Regions from separate parts of the Paenibacillus sp. FSL R5-0766 genome, predicted to be linked through region 2. Evidence: predicted binding sites of a transcription regulator. Region 2 holds the regulator's gene; each other region holds the start of a gene.
The links. Region 2 encodes Rex, which represses fermentation and respiration genes when NADH is low (regulators of the CRP and FNR family bind a similar motif). Its sites were predicted from a motif close to TTGTGAAATATTTCACAA; they were not measured.
Positions count from the first base shown of each region.

Region 1 (7,787 bases), 180 kb from region 2:
CACGCTTCGTTCTAAATTTGTTATTCAAACTTTCCGTAGAAAGCGTTGCGGTATACATCAGCCAGTTCAGTTACCAGCGGCAACTTCGGATTGGCGGTTGTGCATTGATCTTCGAAGGCACGGTCAGCCAGATAATCGACATGTGCTTCAAAGTCTTTGGCATCAAATCCGATTTCCTGGAACGATTCTTCAATGCCTAATGTTTTGTTCAGTTTGCGAATGGCATTGATGAGACTGGTTACGCCTTCTTCTGTCGTACGAGCAGGCAATCCCAAGATGCGGGCGATTTCGGCATACCGCTCATCCGCTACAAAGTGCGAATATTTCGGGAACGATGCAAATTTGGTCGGTTTTTTCGCGTTGTAACGAATAACGTGTGGCATCAGGATTGCATTGGTGCGTCCGTGTGCGGTGTGATACTGACCGCCCCATTTGTGCGCCAAGCTGTGGTTAATGCCCAGGAATGCGTTGGCAAACGCCATACCTGCAATCGTGGAAGCATTATGCATTTTTTCACGTGCCAGTTTATCGCCTTGCAGCGCAGATTGCTCCAGGTATTGGAATACCAGTTGGATTGCTTTGATCGCAAGTCCATCCGTGTAATCATTTGCCATAACAGATACATAAGCTTCAATCGCATGCGTCAGTACGTCCATACCTGTATCTGCAACGGCTGTTCTAGGCAGGGAGTATACAAACTCCGGATCGACAATCGCTACGTCTGGTGTCAGCTCATAGTCGGCCAATGGATATTTGATGTTACCTTGATTTTTATCTGTGATAACCGCGAACGATGTCACTTCAGAACCTGTACCCGATGTGGTTGGGATCGCTACAAATTTCGCTTTTACGCCGAGACGTGGATATTTGTAAATCCGTTTGCGGATATCCATGAATTTTTGTTTCAGATCGTTGAAGTCCGTGTCCGGATATTCATAGAATAACCACATGGCTTTGGCAGCATCCATCGGTGATCCACCACCAAGTGCGATAATGCAGTCTGGTTGGAAGCGGCGCATCATTTCGGTTCCGCGATCTACCGTTGTTGTGGATGGATCTGGTTCTACATCGGAGAACACTTCGATCGCTACTGGCATTTGGCGTTGACGCAGATAGTGTTCTACCTTTTCAACATATCCAAGTTTCACCATCATGGCATCCGTAATAATCGCCACACGTGTGATGTCAGGCATTTTGGCAAGATACTGTGTTGCCCCTTTTTCGAAGTAGACTTTGTTCGGCACTTTGAACCATTGCATATTCACGGTACGGCGAGCCACCCTTTTCACATTGATTAAGTTCACAGCGGTTACGTTGGAAGAAGTCGAGTTACGTCCGTATGATCCGCATCCCAGTGTCAATGACGGCATGTTTGTGTTGTAGATATCCCCGATGGCACCGTGTGTGGATGGTGAGTTCACAATAATCCGTCCAGTTTGCAGACGATCTGCGAATTTGCCGATCACTTCTTCATTTGTGGAGTGGATAACCGAGGAGTGACCCATGCCGCCAAAAGCAACCACTTCTGCCGCACGTTCAATGCCCTCTGCTGCCGTTTTAACTTTGTAACAAGCCAGTACCGGGCTTAATTTCTCAGCCGACAATGGGAATTTGGTACCTACCCCTTCAATCTCGGCCACGAGAATTTTGGTGCCTGCTGGAACTTCAATACCGCACAATTTCGCAATGCTTACCGCAGATTGACCAACAATCGCCGGGTTCACCGCACATTTCTCTGCATTAATCGCACCTGCTGTCAATTTTGCTGCTTCATCTTTGTTAACAAAGTAACAGCCATTTGCAATCATTTTTTTCTTCACTTGATCAAAGATCGGTTCTTCAATGATCACCGCTTGTTCAGAAGCACAGATCATGCCGTTGTCGAAAGACTTGGACAGAATCAAATCCGTTACTGCCTGATTGATATCCGCGCTTTTCTCGATAAAGCAAGGTACGTTACCCGGTCCTACGCCCAGTGCAGGTTTACCACAGCTGTACGCTGCACGTACCATGCCTGATCCGCCTGTTGCCAGAATGAGAGCCACATCATTGTGATTCATCAGTTCGTTTGTACGATCCATGGAAGGATCATCAATCCATTGAATACAATCTGCTGGTGCACCATGCTTCACCGCTGCATCACGCAAGATTCTAGCAGCTTCCCGGCTACAATTCTGTGCAGATGGGTGGAAACCAAAGATGATTGGGTTACGCGTCTTGATGGAGATCAGTGCTTTAAACATCGTTGTTGATGTTGGGTTCGTTACTGGGGTGATCCCCATGATGATCCCAACCGGCTCCGCAATTTTCTGGAAGCTTTCGTACTCATTATCTTCAATTACACCTACCGTTTTGTCATATTTAATGCTATGATACACATATTCTGTAGCAAATATATTCTTGGTGATTTTATCCTCATATACTCCGCGGCCTGTTTCTTCTACGGCCATCTTGGCGAGCATCATGTGTTTATCTAGACCCGCAAGCGCCATTGCTTGCACAATCCGGTCAATCTGCTTCTGGTCCATCTTCATGAATGCGGCGTGTGCTTTATTCGCTTTGTCGATTAACGTTTGAATATACTGACCTGCTGTCGGTTCTTTTGCTGGGGCGACTTCGTTCTTTACAGCCATCTCCCTCATCCTCCTAAAGGTTCGTTTTGGTTTGTCTCTCTTCTTTACATTCACATCGTACCATGGGTAAAAGGTTAAATATGTGATTTTTTTCACAAAGTATAACAAATTTAATTTAAGTTTTGTAGTGTCCTTCACACGACCATTTTCACTTCCTATTTAAAATAGAGGGCTATAAAATTCATCCTCTCCATCAAAAGTGAATTTAATCACAATGTTTGAAATTTCGTCATTTTTGCCCCCTTTCCTTCCCCCTCAAACGGTAAGATTAGGTATATACTGAACTTAAAAATTGAACCACCGCAATTTGTACCGTCCTTCCTCCCGGCCGAGATGACCCTGATCAGGACGGCAACGGTTTGCGGCGAACCTCGGAGGCTACTGCTCACTACAGAAGGTCGTCCGATGGACATAAAGGGGAGATAGACTAATGAGAGAACTAACAACTGTACTGGAAAAGCGCGGTAATACCAACTGTTTCTCGGAAGCGAATTTCAACCATCTGCTGGTTACCATGAAAGATAGAACCTATCCGGAAGGTACACATCTGTACTGGGAAGGCGACATCTCTGACAAACTTTATTATATGAAACGAGGTCGTGCCCAGATCACCAAATCCACGGATGAAGGCAAGGAACTGATCATGTACATGTATCAATCCGGTGATATGATTGGGCAGGCTGATCCCTTCTTTGGCTCTAAACACAGCTTCTCAGCGGAAGTGCTGGAGGACAGTGAGATTGGTGTACTGGAGCATAAAGACCTGGAAATGTTAATCTGCCAGCATTGTGACTTTGCGATCGATTTTATGAAATGGATGGGCATCCACCACCGGTTGACACAGACCAAGTTCCGGGATCTCATGTTATATGGCAAACCGGGTGCACTCTGCTCCACCCTCATTCGGTTGTCGAATTCGTATGGTGAGCCTCATGGAGAGCATGTCATTATTCACAAAAAAATTACCCACACGGACCTGTCCAATATGATTGGAGCCACTCGTGAAAGTGTAAACCGCATGTTAAGCGACCTGCGTAAGAAAGATGGGATTGAATATGACAATGGCATGATTGTTATCAAAGATCTGAAGATGCTGCAAGGGATCTGTCACTGTGAACTTTGCCCGAACGAGATCTGTCGTATTTAATATTTGACTGTGCTAATCGGATATTGCTTATATATTTAATGAAAAAAAGCCCAGTTCTCTAAAAAGAGATTGGGCTTCTTGGTATACTTAGGATGCATTGGTCAATTCAAGCTTTACCGCATCACGTGGATTCAATTTCATGTCGAGACCATTTTCCATTAATTCTTTGTCATTCACCATAATGACCCACCGCTCATTCATACGAGGCGTGACATTCTCGACCGAAACGACAAATTTGTTATTCTCCGACATTCTTACAATGCCGCTGGACTTCAACACATCGCGAACTGTGCACTCTTGAACGTAGACGCCGGCATATTGACGATTAAGGGTTGGCATAATGTTTCCACCGCTAACCTTGAGTAACGTTGTCTGATATGCAACGCCATCCCCCCCACTGTCAGCGGCTTTCACGTAAATGATCACTTCATCTTTGGCATGAAGTTCCATGTCCCAATCTTCCTGCTCAATATCCTTGCCATTTAATTTGACAGCCCAGCTAAGCGAAGAATCCAGAGAAACTTCACCGACGGATTGAATCCGTTTGCCATCTGCCGTAAAATCAACCAGTCCGCTATTAAGTAATGCTTTTTTGAGTGTCAAACCCTCACTAAAATCTCGCTTAATGGACTTTGTTGCATCAGGCAAAAACGTACTGCCATCTACAGCCACTGTGATTGTATTCGCTGTTTCTGTCTCTTTGACAATTGGCTGCTCAGAAGGCTGTGTCTCACTACAACCAGCCAAGATCGCCAGTAGGAGCAAACATACACCTATGTAACCGGGGATTTTTTTCATCATGTAGGTAACACCACCCTGCGTAAAATCATTCACCCTGTTGTCCATAACCTCTATTATGGCACAACCTTAAGCAAAAAAAAGTGTCAAAGCCGTTACTTTTATAGGGTACCGCCTTCAAATAAGGCTTGTACAAGAAAGAGAGCCTGCACACAGGCTCTCCAATCTAAATTATTTTCACGTTATCATTGGTTACGTTATCATTGGACACAAGCCTGCATGTATGTCCGTCCTCCATCGCCATCTTTCAGATATGGATTAAGCCCAAAGAACTGCTCCTCAGATACGTATACCCCTGTCAGCAATCGCCCTTCAAGCAATCCACCGTCCACCTGCACGCAGCATGAAGGTGCGTCTACATACTCCTGATACAACGGAATCTGACCATATTGTTGATGTACCTTGAATACCTTGCCTTGCTCATGCAAAGGGCGTTCCGAGAAATAGGTAGGCACAATATAACGGGCAATGACATCCAGTTCCTGAACGCTGTAAAAGGGTTCATCACCAAGCCATGGTGCAAACATTCGAATCTTCTCATATTGAGACCAGACAACCGCCTGAATCAGCATTTCTGCCTGAACCAACCGACCTTCTCCCACATCCAGAACCCATTGCTTACCATGGATAGTTTCTTCCATCTGAGACATCGTTGAATCAGGTTGTCCCAGCTCACATCCGATACACTTCCAGCCCCTGGACGTTTGAATCCATTTTTGCAGCACCGCCGGAGCTAATCTCGGACCATCGCTGTTCACAGAATGCGTATTCACTTCGGCAAAATCATCTTTAACTGAACGGGAATATGCTGTGCGCTTAAACAACTCCGCAGCTTTTTTATAAATTAGATGGACCTGAATGGATGCGCTCTCAAGTTCTGCAATATCTTCTTTGCCGTAGCGTACTTCACGGGATAAGCTTTCTTCTCTCATGACAAGTGGGCCTCCTTCGCTCCGGCCGTCTGTGGCCATTTTCTATAGATTATACTACAACTCATGACAACATGTGCATAGCCCAGGAGAAAAACGCCGATCCACCTAATCCTTAAGACAAAAACCCCTGATTTCCACGGAAATCAGGAGTCTATGTCATTCATGTAACAAAAGTGGATGATATTGCTTATGCGTTAGTCAACCCACTGCTCAGCCCAGTCTTGAATTTGATTCATGACAGGCTGGAGCGCTCTACCTTTATCCGTCAGTTCATATTCAATACGAACTGGCGTCTCGGGATAGACGTGACGAACCAGAATACCTTCACTCTCCAGATCTTTCATCCGTTCGGATAACATCTTATCACTCATGGATGGGATCAGATTGGAGATATCCTTGAATCGCTTCGAACCACTCATCAACGTTTGAATAATTAAACCATTCCAGCGCTTGCCCAAAAAAGAAAACGCCGTCTCAAAACGCGGACACATCCGCAAGTCTTGACCTTCCACATTAATCACCTCTTTAGAGATCACTCAACTTACATTTTGTTAGTATATTTCATAATAACATATTTAAGCTTCAAAGAAAACGCCTGCAACTAAAAAGTTTAAATTTTAGAAGCATAACATCCAAAATGGATCATACATCCCAGTATACATTACACGATGCGTCGTAACCATGGGAAATATCGTATAACTTCCCCATAGTACTATCTTACCCAAAAAGAACCCAACTGCCACAGTCATCAATGACTTGGAGAAGGGTTCCTGGGTATATGCTTGCGTTTACGTTATCTATATCAGTTCAACTAAAGAATATTTACACTAGCACTCCGATGTCAGAACAACTTTCCGATCGCTGTTATCCCCAGATTTTTTTGATTTCTTTCTAAAGGGAAAAATCCGGGGATAAAGGCGCACGCTCCGCTTCTTCAAGTTATTTCTGCCCTCTCCGTTAATGTGTAAATGTTAGTTGAACTGATATATATCTTTCACGAAGCAAATTATGAATTAAACCAGCACGCCACCAAATGATCTTACAGGTTCACTCTTGCCATATTCCGGCTTAAAGCTGCGGGTAGGATATGCCCATTTCACAGCGTTGCTGATCACTCTTAATATTTCCGGCTTGTAATAGGTCGGATATGTCTCATGACCTGGTCGGAAATAGAAGATTTTACCTTCACCACGCCGGAACGTACATCCGCTCCGGAATACTTCCCCACCCTGGAAGTTGCTCACAAATACCAGTTCATCCGGCACTGGAATATCGAAGAATTCACCGTACATCTCTTCTTTTTCCAATACAATCTTGCCTTTGATGCCATCCGCAATCGGATGAGATGGGTTAACACACCATACAATTTCCTGCTCGTCAGCTACACGCCATTTCAGATCGCAGCTTGTTCCCATCAGCGCTTTGAATGGTTTGGAGAAATGACCTGAATGGAGCACAATCATTCCCATGCCGTTCAGCACTCGCTGCGCGACCTTCTGTGAGATCTCATCGCTTACGCGATCATGTGCCATATGTCCCCACCATATGAGCACATCTGTGGAATTCAGCACTTCATCACTTAATCCGTGTTCAGGCTGATCCAGTGTAGCTGTACGAATAGCAAAGCCTTCGCCGCCAAGTCCGTCAGCCAGTGCTCGATGCAGACCATCCGGGTAGACTTCCCTTACTTCATCGTGAATTTTCTCATGGACAAATTCATTCCAAATGGTGACGTTGATCATATTCAATTTCCCCCTAGTGTAACTCTAAACCCACCACATATCGCCCAGCGGTTCTTCGATCAATACTTGCTGGAGATTTTGCACGGCTTTAGAGAATCCTTCTTCAACCGACATCAGACCGTCTTCGTGTTCAATACTTACTACATAATCATATCCGACCAGACGCAAGGCACTCATAATGTCTGCCCATGTCTTGTTATCATGTCCATAACCAACCGAGCGGAACTGCCAAGCCCGATCCAGCATATTGGTATAGTCCTGCATATCCGTTACACCGTGTTTGTTCACGTTTACCGGATCAATCGTTGTATCTTTGGCATGGAAGTGATGGATGGCTCCTTCACGCCCCAAGATGTGAATTGCCTGAACCGGATCAATACCTTGCCACCACATGTGACTTGGGTCCAGATTGGCTCCGATCACTTCACCTGCTGCTTCACGCAGTCTCAGCAACGTTGCTGGAGTATGAACGGAGAATCCACCGTGCAGCTCCAATCCAACTTTTACGTTACGATCTGCTGCAAATTTACCCCAC
Region 1 covers NZ_CP150227.1:4,546,988-4,554,774, forward strand. The annotation lists gene adhE (bifunctional acetaldehyde-CoA/alcohol dehydrogenase) at 21-2,633, opposite strand; gene MKY66_RS19685 (Crp/Fnr family transcriptional regulator) at 3,064-3,780, shown strand; gene MKY66_RS19690 (hypothetical protein) at 3,868-4,581, opposite strand; gene MKY66_RS19695 (hypothetical protein) at 4,779-5,510, opposite strand; gene MKY66_RS19700 (helix-turn-helix domain-containing protein) at 5,705-6,001, opposite strand; gene MKY66_RS19705 (ThuA domain-containing protein) at 6,524-7,252, opposite strand; gene MKY66_RS19710 (sugar phosphate isomerase/epimerase) at 7,277-7,787, opposite strand, start outside.
Region 1: adhE (bifunctional acetaldehyde-CoA/alcohol dehydrogenase) is a predicted target of Rex. The motif match lies at 2,714-2,731, and genes of this name have one in related genera.

Region 2 (7,787 bases):
ACCTCAATCGGTTAATCAGATTGGTGGTTACCGCATTCAGGGCAAGGATGCAGCGGATGCAAAACGTCTGATGGACGAAGCCAAAGCTCTGGAAGCTGCAGGCGCGTTTGGCATTGTGCTTGAACTGGTTACGGAAGAAGTTGCACGGGCGATCTCGGAGGAACTGTCCATCCCAACCATCGGAATTGGAGCAGGACGAGGTTGTGATGGTCAGGTACTGGTATTCCACGATGTGGTTCAATACGCCTCTCCGTATACGCCCAAACGATTTGTCAAAACCTATGGAGATGTGGGTACATTAATCAGAACCAGCATCGAAGCTTACGTGAAAGAAGTGAAAGATCGTTCGTTCCCGGCCGAAGAGCATGTATTCAATGCTGCGGATGGTGTTCTGGATCAACTGTACGGCGGACAACGCAAGGAAAAGGTGGGGAATAACTCATGAAAGTATTACGGACAATCGCAGAGTTAAGACAGGAACTAAGCTTGAAGCGTCAAGCGATTCGGTCCAGTGCGTCCGTTGTAGGTCTGGTACCAACAATGGGTTATCTTCATCAAGGTCATGCAAGCTTGATGCAGGCAGCCAGACAACAGAGCGATATCGTGGTATTAAGCATATTTGTTAATCCAATTCAATTTGGCCCTAATGAAGATTTTGACAGCTATCCGCGGGATGAAGCCAGAGATGTGGAAACAGCACGTTCACAAGGAGTGGATATCGTATTTATTCCCTCTGTTGAAGAGATGTATCCACAGGCAACGCAAACGACGGTATCTGTCTCCAAATTGACGGAGCGCTTATGTGGCGCTTCACGTCCAGGACATTTTGACGGGGTAACGACCGTAGTCTCCAAACTCTTCAACATCGTACAGCCACAGCGTGCATTTTTTGGAATGAAAGACGCTCAGCAGGTTGCGGTCATTCAACAGATGGTGAATGATTTGAATATGCCTGTAGAAATTGTACCCTGTCCGATTGTTCGCGAAGAGGATGGTCTTGCCCTCAGTTCACGTAACGTCTATCTTAGCGCTGAACAGCGTAATCAGGCTCTAGTTCTGTCGAAGGCACTGCGTGCAGCTCAAGAAGCTGCAGATACAGGTGTAGCTATTAACGCCGCAGATATCCGTCGTATTCTGCGCGAGCAGATTGCAAGCTCACCGCTTGCTGTTATCGACTACGCCGAGATTCAGGCTTTTCCAAGTCTGGAGCCGCTCGCAGATCAGGAAGAAGTTCAAGGACGTGACGATCTGCTCATCGCACTTGCGGTGAAATTCGGAAAAACAAGATTGATTGACAATATAAGGTTGCAAAAATCGGAGGTACTGTCCCATGTTTAGAACACTGATGAAATCCAAAATCCACCGGGCTACGGTAACGGAAGCCAATTTGAACTATGTGGGTAGCATTACCATAGATGAAGACTTGATGGAAACATCCGACTTGATGGAAAACGAAAAAGTGCAAATTGTGAACAACAACAATGGTGCACGTCTGGAAACTTATGTGATTCCAGGACCACGCGGAAGCGGGGTCATATGTCTTAACGGCGCAGCTGCACGTCTGGTGCAGCCTGGAGATAACGTCATTATCATTTCTTACGCCATGATGTCGCAGGAAGAGGCAAATACTCACAAACCAACCGTTGTGTTTGTAGATGGACAGAATAAACCTGTACAAACGATGAAACAGGAAGTCCACGCAACAATTATGTAATCGACTGGTAAGGAGAATGAAATCGGCCCTTGAAGCAAAAAATGAGTACAGGTCACTGCACTAATCCATTTTTTCAAGGGTGGGGATGCATCGATGTTCCAGCATGTTTTCGCAGAAATGAACGACATGTTAGATGAAATTATCAAGAGCTATCCTTCCGCTGAAGGCCTGAACAAACAAGAATTGCTGCAAAAGTGGAATTTGCTTAAGCGGATGAGTGACGGAATGCTGGATGAATGGCTGATGTTTGAAGAAAAGATGAGCCAGGTGAGGGAGCGAGAGATGGATAAACCTGCTTCCCTTGAACCGGAACAGGAAGCTGTTACCGCTCTGCCTGAACTCCATCTGGAATGTTTCAGTCGAGGTCAGGGTTATTTCAAATTACAGATGTATCCGCAGGCGATCATGCAGTTCTCCCGGGTTGTGACCGACCATCCGGAGAGTGCATTGACTCGTTTTTACCTGGCGCTCGCGTATCTGAATCTGGAACAAATGGCGGAAGCCGGGACACATTTGCAGCAGATCATGTACCTTAAGGGTTCACCTCGCTTAAAAGGGCTTGTATGTAACGCTCTGGGCTGTATTCAAGCCAAGCTTGCAAATCCCGAAGCTGCATGTTCACTCTTTGCACAGGCCCTTCAGTATGACCCGACATTGACCGAACCACTGTACAACATGGAAGCTTGCAGGTTGAACAGGGGAAAATTGCAATATGCTAATCAGCTGACGACCCTTCATTAAGCGGGAATTCGGCGACAAAAAACGGTGTTCCCTCCTTTGGCATAGCGGCGGGGACACCGCTTTTTTGTCAGTTAATTTTCAAATCCCCTTTTTTTTGCTATGCTGTAACATAGACTGGAATGGAAGGGACCGTACATTGCAATGAAATTTGCCGTATTGGATTTCGAAACAACCGGCACGCAGTCCGACGGTGAGATTATACAGGCCGGACTTGCCATCATAGATCATGACTACAGCATAACTCAAATATATAGTTCTTATGTGAACCCTGGTGTACCGATTCCCCCGTTTATTTCGGGGTTGACGGGTATTACCGATGAAGATGTGGCGGACGCTCCTTCACTCGAAGAGATGATGATGGAGATGGTTCCGCTGCTTAATGATGTGGTGCTTGTTGGACACAACGTCGCTTTTGATTTTCACTTTTTGCAGAATGCTCTCGACCGTTGCGGTTATTTGCCGTTCACTGGCCGCATTCTGGACACGATTGATTTTCTGAAGATTACATTCCCATCACTGGGTTCTTATCAACTCGGTTATGTGTCTTCCGAATTTGGATTTCAACATGATCGCCCTCACCAGGCAGACAGTGATGCACTGGCGACAGCCTATGTGTTGCTCAAGTGTCTGGATGAGTTAAAGGAATTACCGCTCATAACGATTCAGCGCCTCAGTGACCTGTTTTCACCAGAAGACAGTGACTTGGGTTGGTTTTTGGACGGAATGCGCAGTGAGAAGGAAGCAGAGCCGATTCAGGATCTGGACGGACATACCTATTATCGTCAGCTTGCTCTTAATGTAAGTGATTGGACTGATATTGGTGCACCACGCGATGAGCGGGAGGCTAACCCCCTCGATGGTGTAAGCTTCGAACAGTTTATGGACCAGGTTCGGGAGAACCTGAAGGATACGCTGGATCATTACGAAGAGCGTGAAGCGCAGACTCAGATGTTCAGCAGTGTAAGGCAAGCCCTGGATGAAGAGAAACATCTCTTGATCGAAGCAGGAACGGGTACCGGTAAATCTCTAGGGTATCTGTTGCCTGCTATATACGAAAGTGTGAAGCAAGAACAGAAAGTTATGGTCAGCACGCATACGATCAATCTGCAGGAGCAATTGAGAGAGCGAGACATTCCGATGCTGACCCAAGTGGTTCCGTTCCCGTTTAAGGCTGCTGTATTCAAAGGACGTGGACATTACCTGTGCCTGCGCAAATTTGAACACAAAATCAATAAACGTGAATTCGCTACACCCAAAGAGGATTATTTCACAGCGGCTCAGATGATTGTCTGGCTTACACAGACCGAAACCGGAGATGATGAGGAACTTAACCTTAGCGGACGCGGAGGGGACTTCTGGGAGACGGTACAGAGCGAATCAGAGTCTTGTCTGGGAAGATCATGTCCATGGTTCCGCAAATGTTTCTACCATCGTGCCAAACATGAAGCAGGGTTGTCTGATATCGTAATCACCAATCACTCCAAATTATTTACGGATGTGAAAGCCGCGCATCAGCTGCTGCCAGCCTATGAGAGTCTTGTGATTGACGAGGCACATCATCTGGAGGATGTCGCTGGTAAACATCTTGGAATGCATATGAAATATTTCACCTTGGTTCATACACTGACCCGCCTATTTAAAGACAGTCGTAATGGTCAGCTGCCTATGCTTCGTTCGCAGTTATCCGGGCATGAAAATTCGGTGCAATGGGGCTCTATGGTGGATCAGATGTTCCCGCTCGCTCTTGAAGTTAAGGAGCTGTGGGATCGTATGAGCGATGCCTTGTTTGGTCTGTTGCCTGAACGAAGTGATGCTTCACCGGGAGAAACGGGGCAATTTTCACTGCGTCTGAAAGCATCTCAGAAACCTGCAAAATGGCAGGAGTTGCAGGATCTGGAGAACCAGATCTATGTGACTCTGGGCGATTTGGTTCGCAAAGGGGACAAATTGCTGCTTGAGGTGAAAGAAGATCAGGATGATTATCAATCGGATAGTTTGATCACGGACATTACAGGATTACTGAAAGATCTGACCACATTGAAGGAGAATCTACGGTTCTTCATGCGAATGGATGACGCCAAAACGGTGTACTGGATGGAAGCCAGCGGTCAGTTCCGCAGTAAATCTCTTCAGCTGTATGCCGTACCTGTAGATGTCAGTGCCCAACTTAAGGATTTATTTTTTGACAAAAAGAAAAGTGTTGTGCTTACATCGGCTACGCTCTCGGTAGATAAGTCATTCCAGTTCATGATTGAGCAGCTTGGCTTACAGGAAGCCTCTGAGAATAATCGGCTGTTAACGTCGATGCTGCCGTCACCTTTCAACTATCGCGATCAGGCACTTCTGGTGATTCCGCGTGATTTCCCGAGTGTGAAGGGAAGTGTGGGTGATGCGCACTTTGTTAATATGCTGGTGCAATCACTTGCAGAGACGGCAATTGCTACGCGTGGACGCATGATGGTTCTGTTTACTTCATACAAGATGTTGCGACAGGTCTATGATCCGCTGAAGGAGGCACTGTCTGGCAACGACATCTCGTTGCTTGGTCAAGGCGTTGACAGTGGAAGTCGTTCCAAATTGACTCGCAGGTTCCAAGATGCCAAAGCTACGGTACTTCTGGGCACAAGCAGCTTCTGGGAGGGTGTAGATATCCCGGGAGAGGCGCTAACCTGTCTCGCTATTGTGCGACTGCCGTTCCAGCCACCGAATCATCCGTTGGTGGAAGCCAAGAGTGAGTTGCTTCAGGAACAGAAGAAAAATCCGTTCATGAAACTGTCCGTGCCACAAGCGGTCATTCGTTTCAAACAGGGATTTGGCCGATTGGTGCGTACAGCAAAGGATAGAGGCATTGTGATTGTATATGATACACGGGTGATTGAAGCGTATTATGGTAAATTCTTTTTATATTCATTACCTGGTCCCAAAATGGAGCATATGCTCACGGAGCAGATGGTTCCACGAATTACCGAGTGGTTGGAAAAACCTGCTAATGAACAAAAATAATGGTTTTTTGTTCGTTATATCATTGCATGACACTATTGTTTGGAGTTAAACTTTATTAGATATTCCCAGATCCGATTTAAGTAGTTGCACGCAAGAACTTATAACCTAAATTACAAGGAGCATTCTGTATAAAATGTCACGTTTATCTTTGAGTTTATACAGAATGCTCATCTTTTCATTTATTATTTTATCGTGGCCTTGGTAAGGGGGAGCAAGAATGAAATCGGATAAAATTTCGGAAGCGGTGGTACGACGTCTGCCTGTATACTTGCGTTATTTGAACGAGTTGCATCAGCGTGAGGTGGCTACTGTTTCTTCTCAAGAGCTTGGACAGAGGCTGGATCTGAATCCGGCGCAAATTCGTAAAGACCTGGCTTACTTCGGTGATTTTGGTCGTAAAGGGATCGGGTATGATGTATCCTATTTGATCGAGAAAATTCGTCACATTCTCAAGATTGATCAGCAAATTAATGTAGCTCTGGTAGGCGCGGGTAATCTAGGTCAAGCCTTGTCCAACTACAACGCATATCTGAAAGACAACATGAAGATTGTTGCTGTATTTGATGCATATGGACCGAAGATTGGTAGTCAAATCAACAGTTTGACGGTAAAACCAATGGATGAATTGACGGAAGCGGTTAAAACGGATAACATCCGCATTGGAATTATCACTGTTCCGGATACGGAAGCCCAAAATGTAGCCGATCAGCTTATTGAATCTGGAATCGAAGCGATCCTTAATTTTGCACCAACCATTCTAAAAACACCGCCGCATATCCGCATTCACCATGCTGACTTTACAACGGATCTGCTTAGTTTGGCCTATTACTTGGAGACTGGAAAGGACGACGAGGAAGATGACAACAAATAGATGGGTAATCCACAACGGCAAATTTGCCGTTAATGAAGGCACAACATGGAACGTGGTTCACGGATACATGGTTGTTGAGAATGACAAGATTGTGCATATTGGTGAGACATTGCCGGATGAAGACAAAAATTGTACCAAAGTGGATGGAAAAGGATTGTTCTTCCTGCCGGGTCTGATCAATACGCATGGTCATGCAGCAATGTCGTTGCTCAGAGGGCACGGAGACGATCTTGCGTTGCAAGTATGGTTGCAGGAAAAAATGTGGCCGATGGAAGCAAAAATGACTTCACAAGACGTATATTGGGGAACTTCGCTATCTGTGCTTGAAATGTTGAAAGGCGGAACTACAGCTTTCCTGGACATGTATGATCACATGGATCAAGTGGCCAAAGTTGTGGAGCAATCCGGCGTTAGAGCAGCACTGGCACGTGGTGTAATCGGGCTGTGCTCGGAAGAAGAGCAATTGCGGAAGCTGGAGGAGTCGGCAGCGTTTGCACGTGAGTGGAATGGACAGGCAGATGGTCGCATTACAACCGTAATCTCGCCACACGCCCCATATACATGCCCTCCTGACTACATAGAGAAGCTTGTACAGGTCGCGAATGACCTAAACCTTCCTCTTCATACACATATGTCTGAAACGCTTCGTGAAGTGGAGCAGAACGTGGCTGATTATGGACTGCGTCCTGTGGCACATCTCGAGAAACTGGGATTTTTCTCCCGTCCATCTCTGGTTGCACATGCGGTGCATCTTAATGACGAAGAGATTGAAATTTTGGCCCGTCATGATGTGGCTGTATCCCATAACCCGGGAAGTAACCTGAAACTCGCTTCCGGTGTTGCGCGGGTACCTGCATTGCTGAAAGCAGGAGTTACCGTGTCACTCGGAACAGACGGACCAGCAAGTAACAACAACCTGGATATGTTCGAGGAAATGAGACTGGCTGCATTGATCCACAAAGGTGTATCTGGTGACCCGACAGCAGTACCAGCAGGCGAAGCGTTACTACTCGGAACGTCATATGGTGCCAAATCCATCTTCTTGAACAATACCGGAGCGCTTCAGGTCGGCATGAAGGCTGACTTTATCGCCCTTGATATTGAACAGGCACATTTCTATCCACATACAGACCTGATCTCACATACGATCTACTCGGCTTCTGCCAAAGATGTTGAGCACGTATGGGTGGATGGAAAACAAGTGGTGAAACATGGCGAATGTCTGACGCTGGATGAAGAACGCATTTTGCGTGAGTCTCAATTGGCATTTGATGGTCTGCTTGCTCGTTAATTGCAGGACAGCATCATAGGGAAAGGAAGTTCGGCTTTTGAAGAAAAAAAAGAAGTGGATATGGATTTCGCTGCTTGCACTGGTTCTGATTCTGTTTGGACTTCAGCGTTATTACGTCTATGTCACGCAGGACCAGCGCAAGGAAGAAGCGCTCGCTATAGAGGCAG
Region 2 covers NZ_CP150227.1:4,362,047-4,369,833, reverse strand. The annotation lists gene panB (3-methyl-2-oxobutanoate hydroxymethyltransferase) at 1-445, shown strand, start outside; gene panC (pantoate--beta-alanine ligase) at 442-1,338, shown strand; gene panD (aspartate 1-decarboxylase) at 1,331-1,714, shown strand; gene MKY66_RS18765 (tetratricopeptide repeat protein) at 1,808-2,455, shown strand; gene dinG (ATP-dependent DNA helicase DinG) at 2,597-5,458, shown strand; gene MKY66_RS18755 (redox-sensing transcriptional repressor Rex) at 5,676-6,329, shown strand; gene MKY66_RS18750 (amidohydrolase) at 6,316-7,620, shown strand; gene MKY66_RS18745 (DUF5590 domain-containing protein) at 7,658-7,787, shown strand, end outside.

Region 3 (7,787 bases), 2.7 Mb from region 2:
GTTGATCCTACCCCTTACTGCTAAGATTTCTAGACAGGGCGGAGGTTTCCGAAAGTTTCTTTGTTCATAAATAAATCTTTTATATCCGAGTAAACGAGTAGGTATTTATTATTTTCATCTTATCAACGTTAACCCTTATTGTCAATATGAGTACTCAAAAAAATACTCTGCCTTTGGCCCTAAGACCGCAGACAGAGTATTTTTATCAAGATGCAGCAGTACTATACAATCTTCTCCATTGAATTCAGGAGGCAGGAATCTCGGACAGGATGACGGCTTCATACTTGTTACGCAGCATTTGCTCTACCTGCGGCAACGGATCAGCCTGACTCAGAGCCAGCTGCATTCGAATCTCCTCACGGACCTCTTCGGCCGACTGCACCTGGCGTTCTTCTTTATCATTAAGTCTGATAATAACATAACCTTCTTCCACTCGAAGCGGTCCGGCAATATCGCCTACATCCAGCCCGGCAGCAAGTTGAAGGATTTCTTCTGACTGGAATGGATCATTCCGCTCAATCCATCCCAGCCTCCCACCAGCATCACGAGAGAAGCTGTCTGTCGATTGACTGCGAGCAGCTTCTTCAAAGTCCTCCCCCTTCTCCAACGCATCCAGTAAGGAATCGGCTTCCTCTTCTTCCTTCACTACGATGATGGACAAGTCATATTTCTCGGGGGAGACGTAATCCTCACGGTGTTCGGTCCAGTAATGCTCAATATCTGCATCCTTGATCTGTATACCGATCGTTGCGATTTTCTCAAGCAGCAGCCTGTAGCCGGCTTCCAATTCAAGTTCCTGTTTCGACAGGCCCAATTGAGACTTCATTTCGTCAAAATATGATTTCTCTGAATCGTACCCATCCATCGCGGCGGCAAGTTCCCTTGCAATCTCTTGGGGAGTGACGATCAGCTTGCGTTCAATTGCTTCGGCATATACTGCTTTACGGTTTAACATCTGGAGTAATAACTCGCTGCCATAGCGTCTTTTCAGCGCATCGGTCCACTCTTTGTCCGTGATGACTTCTCCGTTGATCGTCGCGACGGTGCTTCCTTCTTCCGTATTGGTATCATGGGATACATCTGCCTCGTCTTTGCCCTGTCTGAGACCATGCATAGCCATCACACTACCCATGACCAGCATACCTAACGTCAAGACAATTACAGCCGTCCACAACCCTTTTTCCTGTCTTGTCATTCCGCATCCCGTCCCCGCATAGATCAGTTCTTGGCTTGCTCTAGGATGGTCTCAAGTTGTTCTTTGTTAAAGTCATAGGCTTCATTACAGAATTGGCAGACCACTTCAGCCTGGCCCTCTTCTTCAATTAATTGCTCCATCTCCGTTTGGCCCAGGCTGATAAGAGTCTTCTCTACTCGCTCACGTGAACACTCACAGCTAAAATGTATATCCAATCCTTCCATCACTTGTACATCTGGCAACAATCGGCGAAGCAACTCTTCCAATTCAAGCCCCTGCTCCAGCAACGTCGTCACTGGCGGCAACGTACTAATGGCGTTTTCGATCGCCGTGATCTCTGGATCTGTCAATCCCGGCAACAGTTGCATAATGAATCCACCTGAGACAATAACGGAATTATCCGTATCAACGAGCACACCAACGCCTACAGCAGAAGGTGTTTGCTCCGATTGCGCAAAGTAGTACGTGAAGTCTTCGCCCAGTTCTCCTGAAACAATAGGCACACTGCCACGATATGGTTCTTTCAGTCCCAAATCCTTCGTTATGTTGATGAACCCTTCCGTTCCAACCGCGCCTGCAACGTCCAGTTTACCCACACTATTGCTTGGCAAATGTACATGCGGATTAGAAACATATCCTCGTACTTCGCCTTTCGCATTGGCATCAGCTACAATCTGTCCAATGGGACCATCACCGTTGACTTGTACCGTTAACTTCTCTTCACCTTTGAGCATTGCACCCATAATGGCTGCTGTTGTAACCGTACGCCCCATGGCAGCTGTAGCCGTGGGAAACGTATCGTGTCTTCTGCGTAGTTCCTCAACCAGTTCCGTAGTCTGGATAGCAAAGGCTCTTACCTTTCCATTCATTGCTGTACCACGAATTAACCGGTCATGCTTGTTGTTGTTTTCCAAGTCATTCAGCCTCCTTTGGCGTATCGCCATAATAGTATTAACACAGAAAAAACGGCACAACACTTAAGCTGTAATCTCAGCCCGCTGTATGCCGTCTCTATGCTCACCTTTCCCGGTTCCGCTCATATATAATACGCAGCCCTTCAAGCGTAAGCAGAGGATCAACTTCCTCTATACTACGGGTTTCTTCTGCGATAAGTGTAGCGAGACCACCCGTCGCGATAACTCGGGGCTTCGCTCCCATCTCCTCGCGAATACGTTCTACAATACCATCTACCTGGCCTGCATAGCCAAATATAATACCCGCTTGCATGGCATGAATAGTATTACGGCCAATGACCTTTTTGGGTTTCTCAAGCTCAATACGAGGCAACTTGGATGCCCGCTCATAGAGCGCTTCAGTGGCGATCTGAATGCCAGGTACAATAGCTCCCCCCAGGTAGTGACCTTTCTCGTCAATACAGTCAAAGGTCGTTGCGGTACCGAAATCAACCACGACGAGAGGGCCGCCATACTTCTCAACGGCTGCCACTGCATTAACAATACGATCTGCACCCACTTCACGAGGGTTCTCGTATCGCAGGTTCAAGCCAGTTTTGATACCAGGCCCAACGAGCAAAGCTTTTTTGCCTACATACTTCTCACACATCGCTTCGATTACATTCACCAGTGGCGGGACCACAGATGAGATGATGACACCTTCGATGTCACTTGCCCTGATGCCGGACATATGAAATAAATTATAAATCAATACGCCGTATTCATCCACTGTTGACTGACGTGATGTACTCAGACGAAAGTGGTGCAGCAATTCACGGCCTTGATATACGCCGAGCACCATATTGCTGTTCCCCACGTCTACAACTAGAATCAAAGAGGTTCACCCCTCTTTCTTTTCATTTAAATCCAGACTAATATCCAGGCTCTCAAAGGAATAGGTTAACCTGCCAACCGAAATTACATCCACACCACTCTCTGCAATACCACGAATGGTCTGAAGAGAAACGTTACCGGATGCTTCAACCTTCACATGAGGAGCCTGTTCACGAATAAGTTCAACCGCTTCACGCATCCGCTCTGGATGCATGTTATCCAGCATAATGATATCTGCCCCGGCTTGCAAGGCTTCTCTCACCTGCTCCAGATTTTCAGTCTCCACTTCAATCGTCATCGTATGTGGGATAACGGTTCGCGCACGCTGTACCGCCTCAGTGATTCCGCCTGCACCCTTGATGTGGTTATCCTTAATCATAACGGCATCGTACAGTCCAAATCGATGATTCGCTCCGCCACCCACGCGCACTGCATATTTCTCAAGTAATCGGTGGCCCGGCGTTGTCTTACGTGTATCCACGAGCCTGGTCTCAAGACCATCCAGCACATCCACGTAGGCACGCGTACGCGTAGCTATTCCGGACATACGTTGCAGCAAGTTAAGTGCCAGTCGTTCCCCCGTAAGCAGTGAATGTGTACTTCCCTCTACCTCGGCCAAAACCGTGCCATGGGTGACCTGGTCTCCGTCTGTTACCTTCGGTGTAAATACAAGATCAGGATCAACGACCTGAAATACAAGTTCAGCTACGGTCATGCCTGCAATAATACCATTGTCTTTGGCGTGTATAATGGCCTTGGATTGGTTGCCTGCCGGGATCGTCACACTTGTTGTAATGTCACCTGCACCAACATCTTCACGAAGCCAGTTTTTGATTGATTCGATAAGCCCTTCATTATATCCATTCAGTATCATGACATCAATTCCTCCACAATCGCTTGTTCTCGCTGCTGCAGACTATGCTTCTGCCACACGATATCATCACGCGCCGGGAAATCCTCACGATAGTGAGCCCCCCGACTCTCCTCGCGGTGTAATGCTCCGCTGGTAACTAACCAGGCACAGGTCAGAAGGTTGGCATACTCTAGCTCTTCTTTATGCGTGAGTGTCTGATCAAAAAATTGCAATTCCTGTTGCAGCTTGTCCATAGCCTTCTGCAGGTCCTCACCATTCCGACGCAAGCCTACCTGACGAACCATCATTTTCTGTAGTCGTAAGCGTCGTTCGGATACTGGCCTTTGCTCTTCCGTGATCTTGTTGATCTTGTTATTCATGCCCTCAGATGAAGGCGCAACCCCTCTTGCTTGTAATAAGCCAAGTGGAGGGAGAGATTGAATACGATCAACAATTCTCCGCCCAAATACAATCGCTTCTGATAATGAGTTGCTTGCCAGGCGGTTAGCTCCATGCACTCCTGTAGAAGACACCTCGCCACAAGCAAATAAACGGGAGATACTGCTCTCTCCACTAAGATCCGTTTTCACTCCACCCATCATGTAATGGGCAGCAGGTGCAACGGGAATCCAGTCGGTTGTCATATCCAATCCATAACGCATACAAGTCTCATATATGGTAGGGAACCGATGCTTGATCATCTCTGGCTGTTCATGCGTAATGTCCAGATACACAAAGGTACTGTTGGTGGACTCCATCTCACTAACAATCGCTCTTGCCACAATATCGCGTGGGGCCAGTTCAAGCTGGGCATGATAACGATCCATGAAGCGCTCGCCCTTCACATTGCGCAAATATGCCCCTTCGCCGCGTACGGCTTCTGACACCAGGAAACGCGGGGCTCCCGGGTAACAAAGAGAGGTGGGGTGAAATTGGATAAATTCCATGTCACGAACAATAGCCCCAGCCCGATAGGCCATGGCTACACCATCGGCAGTAGCTACATCCGGATTCGTCGTGTATCGGTACAGCTGCCCTGCTCCACCAGAGCAAAGAACAGTTGCCTGTGCCTTTACGAACACTTGAGATCCGTCATCCTTCTGAACCAGAGCACCAATGCATTCCCCTCGATCTCGATCTGTAATCAGGTCAACAACAAAATGCTCATCCCATACTTCAATCCCGGGATGCTCATTCACTTCAACAGCAAGCGCACGCACAATCTCATATCCTGTTGCATCTCCGTTGGCATGCAAAATACGGCGGTGGCTATGCGCACCTTCCTGCGTCAACGCCAACTCGCCGTTCTCCAGATCAAATAAAGTACCCAAACGAATCAGTTCCTTCACTCCGTCCGGACCCTCATTCACCAATACCTCTACCGCTTCGGAGCGGCATAAGCCCGCTCCTGCTACAAGTGTATCCTGCAAGTGGTAAGCAGGTGAATCATCCTCAGCAATAACCGCAGCGATGCCTCCCTGCGCATATCTGGTGTTACTTTCAAGTAATGACTTCTTCGTGATCATTAATACACGTTGTTGTTCACTTGCCTTAATGGCAGTAAACAAACCAGCAATCCCAGAGCCTATAACCAGTACATCCGTCTCTACCATGGGTAGCGCAGACAGATCAAAATCAACTAAATATTGCGGTATCATGTTATTCACCTGTCTTGGAGCAAGAGTAGCGCATCCTACTTTACCAACAACATGCGCTCTAGTGATTCTCTGGCTTTGTCGGCAACGGCCGGTGGCACGTAGATTTGCGGCTTCATCGTTTCCAGGCATTTTACCAGTTTCTTCAAGTTGTTTACCTTCATGTTGGGACATACAAGGAACTTGGTAGCGAAGTGGAACTGTTTATCCGGACTATCCAGACGAAGCTGATATCCTGTACCATCTTCGGTACCTACGATAAATTCCTTCGCTGATGAATTTTTGCAATACTCCAGAATAGCTGTTGTGCTGCCTACAAAATCACCCATTTCTACAACCTCAGGGCGACACTCTGGATGGACAACAAACTCTGCATTTGGGTGTTTGGCTCTCATCTCTACCACATCTTTGACTGTAAGCATATCGTGAGTGTTGCAGTAACCTTCCCAGATAATCATTTTCTTGTCTGTATGCTGCTGCACATAATGTCCCAGGTTTTTATCCGGTACCCAGATAATTTCGTCGGAATCCACCGATTGAATAACCCGGACTGCGTTCGCTGATGTACAACAGATGTCAGTCTCTGCTTTGATCTCAGCCGAGGAATTGATATACGTAACCACCTTGGCATTAGGATGTTGTGCTTTCAATTTGCGTAGTCCATCCACATTCACCATATCTGCCATTGGGCAGCCCGCACGTTCGTCCGGGATAATAACTGTTTTATTTGGCGCAAGAATTTTAGCGCTTTCACCCATAAAATGAACACCACAGAAAACGATCACATCTGCATCTGTTTGGGCTGCCTTCTGGGCTAATAGAAACGAATCTCCACGGAAGTCTGCAACCTCCTGTACTTCGTCACGTTGATAATAATGGGCAAGAATAATAGCATTACGTTCCTTCTTCAACACCATAAGCCGCTCACGCAGCTCGCGGTTCATCTCAGCCTTGCGCTCTAAAGCCAGAGCTTCCACCTGTGATCCTCTCCTTTATCGGGACAGCGTCATGCGCTGTTTCGTGGGCTAACCTAAGTCGTTATCTTCGCTTGAGAAACGAATCACAAGCGGTTTAACAACTAATTTACACAACGTTCACGACTCTGTCAATAAATGAAAAAGGCCCGGAACAGCGCTGTAACCACCTGTTTGCTAACTGGTTCGCCATCTAACTCCCGTTTATCTTTATCTATCCTCTTTTAAAATAATGGATAAAAAAAGAGAGCCTCGAGGGCTCTCTTGATTTCACCTGCTATCATAGCCAGATGTATTGTGCATTAAGACGTTGGCTTCGTTCCGCCATCATCCGGGTTATTGTTATTACCCTTTTCCAGATTCGGAGCTTCGTTTGGAATATCTCCTGCTGGTGGCTCAGGCGTTTCATCTTTACCTTGAATACGAACACGCACATCACCGATGGTATCGATGATTGGCTCTCCGCCTTCAGTTGGTGTGCCTTCACCATCATTGTCATTCTCTGCTTTTGGAGTCAAAGAACCTGTTTCGATCAATTGCTTGATCTGATCCATTTCCAATGTCTCAACCTCAAGCAAAGTTTGAGCGATCAGGTGCATCTCTTTTGAATGTTTAACAAGCAAGTCCTTACACTTCTCATAACAGTCATTGATAAAGCGTTGCATTTCCTGATCAATCTCGTAAGCAATGGAATCCGAGTAATTCTGTTCATGACCGATATCCCGACCAAGGAATACCTGTCCTTGTGAACTTCCGAATTGCATAGGTCCCAATTTCTCACTCATACCGTATTCCATAACCATGCTGCGAACAATACCTGTCGCTTGCTGGAAGTCACTGTATGCACCAGTACCAATTTCTCCGATGAACAATTCTTCAGCTACACGACCCCCGAGAAGCCCGGTTACTTTATCCAGCAATTCCTGCTTGGTAACCAGCATACGGTCTTCTTTTGGCAACATGATTACATATCCACCCGCACGTCCGCGCGGAATAATGGTCACTTTATGTACCATATCAGCATGTTCGAGGAAGTAACCTACAATGGTATGACCTGCTTCGTGATAAGCAACGATTCGTTTCTCGCGATCACTGATGACACGGCTTTTCTTCTCCGTACCAACGATGACACGGTCAATCGCTTCGTCAACTTCCTTCATGGAAATATCTTTACGGTTACGACGCGCTGCAAGCAATGCCGCTTCGTTCAAGAGATTTTCCAGATCTGCACCAGAGAAACCTGTTGTACGCTTCGCGATAATATCCATCTTCACATCTTTGGTCAGTGGTTTATTACGGGAATGTACTTTCAGGACAGCTTCA
Region 3 covers NZ_CP150227.1:65,162-72,948, reverse strand. The annotation lists gene MKY66_RS00335 (peptidyl-prolyl cis-trans isomerase) at 245-1,195, opposite strand; gene hslO (Hsp33 family molecular chaperone HslO) at 1,219-2,139, opposite strand; gene MKY66_RS00325 (type III pantothenate kinase) at 2,213-2,983, opposite strand; gene nadC (carboxylating nicotinate-nucleotide diphosphorylase) at 2,990-3,856, opposite strand; gene nadB (L-aspartate oxidase) at 3,853-5,493, opposite strand; gene nadA (quinolinate synthase NadA) at 5,529-6,467, opposite strand; gene ftsH (ATP-dependent zinc metalloprotease FtsH) at 6,767-7,787, opposite strand, start outside.
Region 3: nadA (quinolinate synthase NadA) is a predicted target of Rex. The motif match lies at 6,539-6,556, and genes of this name have one in related genera.